DNA from 2 places in the Streptomyces sp. NPDC060366 genome. Region 2 is predicted to be linked to the other one. Evidence: riboswitches for the same ligand, from Rfam matches in the RefSeq annotation. Region 2 holds a riboswitch; the other holds the start of a gene.
What was found. A riboswitch is a leader RNA that binds a small molecule or an ion and turns the genes downstream of it on or off. The one in region 2 is predicted to bind glycine.
Positions count from the first base shown of each region.

Region 1: another riboswitch for glycine. It lies ahead of gcvP (aminomethyl-transferring glycine dehydrogenase); the one in region 2 lies ahead of gcvT (glycine cleavage system aminomethyltransferase GcvT).

Region 1 covers NZ_JBHXDC010000029.1:9,674-13,075, forward strand. The annotation lists gene ACFWHU_RS36300 (DNA polymerase IV) at 1-381, shown strand, start outside; gene ACFWHU_RS36305 (PRC-barrel domain-containing protein) at 392-793, opposite strand; glycine riboswitch at 906-1,003, shown strand; gene gcvP (aminomethyl-transferring glycine dehydrogenase) at 1,182-3,402, shown strand, end outside.
Region 2 covers NZ_JBHXDC010000003.1:746,681-750,082, forward strand. The annotation lists gene glyA (serine hydroxymethyltransferase) at 1-133, opposite strand, end outside; gene gcvH (glycine cleavage system protein GcvH) at 150-527, opposite strand; gene gcvT (glycine cleavage system aminomethyltransferase GcvT) at 607-1,770, opposite strand; glycine riboswitch at 1,928-2,025, opposite strand; gene ACFWHU_RS12270 (AAA family ATPase) at 2,254-2,928, shown strand; gene ACFWHU_RS12275 (enhanced serine sensitivity protein SseB) at 3,211-3,402, shown strand, end outside.

The DNA.
Region 1 (3,402 bases), on a different contig from region 2:
GGGCTGACCGACTACACCCAGGAGGACCTGTTCGCGCAGGCGGCGGCGGACGCGGAAGCCACGGGCGCCGGTGCCGAGACGGACCCCGTGGTGGTGCCGGAGGAGTCCGAGCCGCGGCCGGAGCGGGAACCGGAGTCCGATGCCGAGGCGGTCGCCGAGCGGCACTGGCCCGCCGGGCACGACGTGCGGCACGCGGAGTTCGGCGCGGGGTGGGTGCAGGGAAGTGGTGTGGGGCGGGTCACAGTACGGTTCGAGGAGCCGACGTCGGTGGTCCCGGGGCGGGTCCGGACGTTCCGTACGGACGATCCGGACCTGGAGCTGTCGGAGCCGCTGCCACTGGTCGCGGTGGAGCCGGATCCGGCTCCACCGCCGCCCTCGTGAGGGGCGGGTGCTAGGAGGCTCCGCCCGGCTCGTCGCGGCCCGCCACATGGCCGAAGTCGCGGTCGACCGGACGGGGCGGGGTCTCCGGGGCCGCCGGTTCCGGCAGAGCCAGCCGGTAGTGGTGGTAGAGCTGGATCTCCTGGTCGGGGGAGAGATGGCGGCCGACACCGAAGTCGGGGGCGCCCTTGATCAGGCCGCGTTCGTACGGGACGTGCAGCGTCTCGTCGCGGTAGGTGCTGGGGGCCAGCGGCACGAACGCGTCCCGGCTGAACAGCCCGGTCCGTACCGCCGCCCACTCGGGCACGCCGGTCGCGTCGTCCAGATACACCTCGTCGACGGTGCCGATCTTGTGCCCGTCGCGGTCGTACGCCTTGCGGCCGATCAGGCTGCGCGGATCGATGTCGGTCTGCACGGTCCCTCCAACTGGTCGCACATGCTCCCTTACCCTACGAAAGGGCACATCGCGGGTATCGGCCACTCGAACTCCATGGCGAGACCTCGCTGGTAGGCTGGCCAGTGGCTGTCGACCCCGTGCGGGAGAGCCATCCGGTGAGACTGCCGGAGGCGCCGAAGGAGCAAATCCTCCCCGGAAACTCTCAGGCCCCCGTACCGCATGGACGAGGTCACTCTGGAAAGCAGAACAGGTGTCGGACGGCATCGGTTCTCACCGACGGTGAAAGCCGGCCCGCCTCGCGGCGGACCGGTGAAACTCTCAGGTTGATGTGACAGAGGGGGAGGCCGTCCGGGCACCCGTGTATCGGTGCCCCTCGCAGGTCGCGCCAGACCAGGAGGCCTCCCGTATGACAGACCACCGCACGCCGCTCTCGCAGCTGGAGCGTGGCACGCCCTTCGAGCGGCGCCACATCGGCCCCGACGCCGCCGCCCAGGCGAAGATGCTCGCGCAGGTCGGCTACGGCTCGCTCGACGAGCTGACCGCCGCCGCGGTGCCCGACGTGATCAAGAGCGCCGAGGCCCTCCAGCTGCCCGACGCGCGCACCGAGGCCGAGGTCCTGGCGGAGCTGCGCTCCCTCGCCGACCGCAACAAGGTCCTCGCCCCGATGATCGGTCTCGGCTACTACGGCACGTTCACGCCGCCGGTGATCCTGCGGAACGTGATGGAGAATCCGGCCTGGTACACCGCGTACACGCCGTACCAGCCCGAGATCTCCCAGGGCCGCCTCGAAGCGCTGCTCAACTTCCAGACCGTCGTGGCCGATCTGACCGGCCTGCCGACGTCCGGGGCCTCCCTGCTGGACGAGGGCACCGCCGCCGCCGAGGCCATGGCGCTGGCCCGCCGGGTCGGCAAGGTGAAGGACGGCGTCTTCCTGGTCGACGCCGACGCGCTGCCGCAGACCGTCGCCGTGATCCGCACCCGCGCCGAACCGGCCGGTGTGGACGTCGTCGTCGCCGACCTGGCCGACGGGATCCCGGCCGAGGCCGCCGAGCGCGGTGTCTTCGGCGTGCTGGTCCAGTACCCGGGCGCCTCCGGAGTCGTACGGGACATCAAGCCCGTCATCGACCAGGCGCACGAACTCGGCGCCGTCGTCACCGTCGCCGCCGACCTGCTGGCCCTCACGCTGCTCACCTCACCCGGTGAGCTGGGCGCGGACATCGCGGTCGGCACCACCCAGCGGTTCGGCGTCCCCATGGGCTTCGGCGGACCGCACGCCGGATTCATGGCCGTACGCGAGAAGTTCGCCCGAAGCCTCCCCGGACGGCTCGTCGGGGTCTCCGTGGACGCCGACGGCAACAAGGCGTACCGGCTCGCGCTCCAGACCCGTGAGCAGCACATCCGGCGCGAGAAGGCCACCAGCAACATCTGCACCGCCCAGGTGCTGCTCGCCGTGATGGCCGGAATGTACGCGGTCTACCACGGCCCCGACGGGCTGCGCGCGATCGCCGAGCGCACCCACCGCTTCGCGACCGTCCTCGCCGACGGTCTGAGCGCCGGTGGCGTCGAGATCCTGCACGACTCGTACTTCGACACGCTGACGGTACGGGTGCCCGGCCGGGCCGCCGACGTCGTGGCCGCCGCCCGCGAGGGCGGGGTCAACCTCCGCCTCGTCGACGGCGACCTCGTCTCGCTCGCCTGCGACGAGACCACCGGGCGCGCCCAACTCACCGCCGTATGGACCGCCTTCGGCGTCAAGGGCGACATCGAGGCCCTGGACGCGGCGTCCCGCGACGTGCTGCCGGACGCGCTGCTGCGCACCGACGACTACCTCGCGCACCCGGTCTTCCACCAGCACCGCTCCGAGACCGCGATGCTGCGCTATCTGCGCAGGCTCGCCGACAAGGACTACGCGCTGGACCGGGGCATGATCCCCCTCGGCTCCTGCACGATGAAGCTCAACGCGACCACCGAGATGGAGCCGGTGACCTGGCCTGAGTTCGCGGCGCTGCACCCCTTCGCGCCGGCCGACCAGGCGCGCGGCTATCTCACGCTGATCCGCGAGCTGGAGGAGCGCCTGGCGGAGGTCACCGGCTACGACGCGGTGTCCCTCCAGCCCAACGCGGGCTCGCAGGGCGAACTGGCCGGGCTGCTGGCCGTACGGGCGTACCACAGGGCCAACGGCGACACCGGCCGCACCGTCTGCCTCATCCCGTCGTCCGCGCACGGGACGAACGCGGCGAGCGCCGTCATGGCCGGCATGAAGGTCGTCGTCGTGAAGACCCGCGAGGACGGCGACGTCGACGTCGAGGACCTGCACGCCAAGATCGAGCGTCACGGCGACGAACTGGCCGTCCTGATGGTCACCTACCCCTCCACGCACGGGGTGTTCGAGGAGCACATCACCGACATCTGCGCGGCCGTGCACGACGCCGGCGGTCAGGTGTACGTCGACGGAGCGAACCTCAACGCGCTGGTGGGGCTGGCGAAGCCGGGCCGGTTCGGCTCGGACGTCTCGCACCTGAACCTGCACAAGACCTTCTGCATCCCGCACGGCGGCGGCGGCCCCGGCGTCGGCCCGGTCGGCGTGCGCGCCCACCTCGCGCCGTACCTGCCCAACCACCCGCTCC
Region 2 (3,402 bases):
CGACCGGAGCGAAGTTCTCCGACGCGATCATTTCGAGCGTCGACTGCTGGCGGTCGAGTTCGGCGTCGACGGCGGCGGCGACGTCGGGGTCGAGCTCGTGGAGAGAGGAGTTGAGAAGCGACTTCGAAGACATCACAGTCCCTGGGGTCTCAGTTGCCGGAGAATTCCGTGTACTCGTCGGCGGAGAGCAGGTCCTTCGGCTCCTCCGCGACGCGTACCTTGAACAGCCAGCCGCCCTCGAAGGGTGCGGAGTTCACCAGCGAGGGGTCGTCCACGACGTCCTGGTTCGCCTCGGTGACCTCGCCCGTCACGGGGGAGTACAGGTCGCTGACCGACTTGGTCGACTCCAGCTCGCCGCAGGTCTCGCCCGCGGTCACCGTGTCACCGACCGCGGGGAGCTGGGCGTACACGACGTCGCCGAGGGCGTTCGCCGCGAACTCCGTGATACCGACCGTCGACACGCCGTCATCGGCGGTCGACAGCCACTCGTGCTCCTTGCTGTAGCGCAGCTGCTGGGGGTTGCTCATGTCGTGAATTCTCCTGTACGCGGGGGAGTGGTGGTGAACACGTGTCTTGCGGACTGAGATGCGGTGCGGTACCCGAGGGTCACTTCCGGCGCTTGTAGAAGGGCAGCGCCACGACCTCGTACGGCTCGATCGAGCCCCGGATGTCAACCCCGACGCCCGCCGTGCCCGCCGCGGCGTGCGACGCGTCCACGTAGGCCATCGCGATCGGCCGGCCGAGCGTCGGCGACGGCGCGCCGGAGGTGACGTGGCCCACCACCTGACCGTCGGCCACGACCGGGTAGCCGGCGCGCGGCACCCGGCGGCCCTCGGCGACGAGCCCGGTCAGCTTGCGCGGCGGCGCGCTCTCGGCGCGCTCGGCGGCCGCCTCCAGCGCCGTACGGCCCACGAAGTAGCCCTCCTTCTCGAACTTGACGACCCGGCCGAGGCCCGCGTCGAAGGGCGTGAGGCCGGTCGTCAGCTCCTGCCCGTACAGCGGCATACCGGCCTCCATACGGAGGGTGTCGCGGCACGAGAGGCCGGCCGGTACGAGTCCGGCGGACGCGCCCGCGGCCATCAGGGCCTGCCACAGCCCTTCCGCGTACCGGGGCTCCACGAACAGCTCGAAGCCGTCCTCACCCGTGTAGCCGGTACGGGCGATCAGCGCGGGCACCCCGGCGACCACGCCCGGCAGCCCGGCGTAGTACTTGAGCCCGGCCAGATCGGCGTCCGTGAGCTGGGCGAGGATGCCGGGCGAGTTGGGGCCCTGGACGGCCAGCAGCGCGTACGCGTCGCGGTCGTCCCGCACCTCGACGTCGAAGTCCGCGGCGCGGCCGGTCAGCTCGTCGAGCACCACCTGGGCGTTGGAGGCGTTCGCGACGACCATGAACTCGGGGGCGCCGTGGGTGTCGAGGCGGTACACGATCAGGTCGTCCAGGATCCCGCCGTCCTCCTGGCAGATCATGGTGTAGCGGGCGCGGCCCACGGCGAGGGAGCCGATGTTGCCGACCAGCGCGTAGTCCAGTGCCTCGGCCGCCTGCGAGCCGGTGACGGTGATCTCGCCCATGTGCGAGAGGTCGAAGAGCCCGGCCTTCGTACGGACGGCGAGGTGCTCCTCACGCTCGCTGGCGTAGCGCAGCGGCATGTCCCAGCCGGCGAAGTCGGTCATCGTGGCGCCCAGTGAGCGGTGCACGGCGTCGAGCGCGGTGAGGCGCGGGGCGTCGGGACCGGCCGCTTCGGGGGCGGGGGTGTGAGACGTATTGCTCATAGGTGTGGCTCCCAGGGCATGACAGAGAGGACAATCCTCCCCATCTGTCATCGGAACCTGAGAGGTTCATCACGACCGCACGTACACATACGCATACGGAGTCACGACTTGCACCTTGGGTGGAAGCGCCTGACGGCGATTCGCTTTTCAGATCTGCCTCGTCCGCGCGGTACTGGGCCTGAGAGATTCAAGGGAGGAACTTGCTCCTTCGGCGCCCGGCACCCACGGTGACCAGGACTCTCCCGCGCGGATTCGAACGGCCGGTATGGAGTTGGCGCGCACATCATCGCACGCGTCGGCCTCCGGAGGGAGGGAGGGCGGCGGGGACGCCGGCGAAGGCACCGCCGGGGACATCACCCCCGGTCGGGCGGACGGGGCCGACGGGGCCGTGATCAGCAAAACGCTTGTGCCGCATTACCAGGTCTTTACACTTCATGGGCAAGGGTCATCGGCGATGACGATGGACCCGACAGGGGGAGGGCGATGACGTTGCAGCGGTCCCGTGCAAGTGCCTACGCGACGACCGCGGAGGTGCCCGCCCAGCCGGAAGCGGTACGCCGCAAGGCCCTGGCGGCCGTCCCGCCGGTCGTCCGCGACCTGCGGGAGCGGGGGCGCCGGGGGCCCCGACGCCTGGTGTTCGGGGACGGCGACGTGGTCGTCGTCTCGGGCCTGCCGGGCAGCGGGAAGTCCACGCTGATCGGCCGGACGGCCGCCGGCCGGGGGATCGACTCGCAGGACACCCGCGACCGCTGGGCGAGGCGGCTGCCGGAGCGGCTGCCGTACGCCGTCTACCGGCCGCTCGTCCGCCTCGCGCACTACGCCGGGCTGCGGCGGGCGCTGCGCTCCGGCGAGAGCGTCGTCGTGCACGACTGCGGCACCCAGGCGTGGGTACGGCGCTGGCTGGCGCGCGAGGCGCGCAGACGCGGCAGACGGCTCCATCTCGTGCTGCTGGACGTGACCCCGAAGACCGCCCGCGCGGGCCAGCGCGAGCGCGGGCGCGGGGTTTCCGGGTACGCCTTCGCGCGCCACCGGCGGGCGGTGTCCCGGCTCGTCGCGGACGCGGAGACGGGCCGGCTCCCGGCGGGCTGCGCCTCGGCGGTCCTCCTGGACCGCGACGGCGCGGGCGCGCTGACGGGGATCGACTTCCCGGGCACCTGAGCAGCGAGGCCCGATACGGGCCGGCGCCTGGCAAGGCGCGGCAGCGGCATCGTCGGCCCTCGGGCCGGCGTTCTTCCTCGATCGCACGGACGGGCCGCACATGCGGCCCGTCCGTGCGATTGAGGACGAACCGCCCATCGGGGGGCGGGCTGCGGCGCACCGGCCGTTCCGGCCGCGGCAGGCGGCGGACCGCGGAGCCGCCGTCGGCGTCGCCCGGCCACGCCCCACCGGCGTTAGGGTTTCCGCGGCGCGCAGTACGCACGGGCGGACACGGGAGAGTCAGTGAACACAGCATGGCCGGGCAACGAGCTGGAAGAGGTGCTCGCCGCCTCGCTCGGGAACGCCTCGGCGGGCGGGCGGCTGGTCGAGGTCCTCGGCCGCAGTCAGCTCTGGGTGCCACTGCCCAACGGCGGCGGACCCGACAGCCCCGGACTCGATCTGCCGACCATGGAGATCGAGGGCGTGCCGTACGTC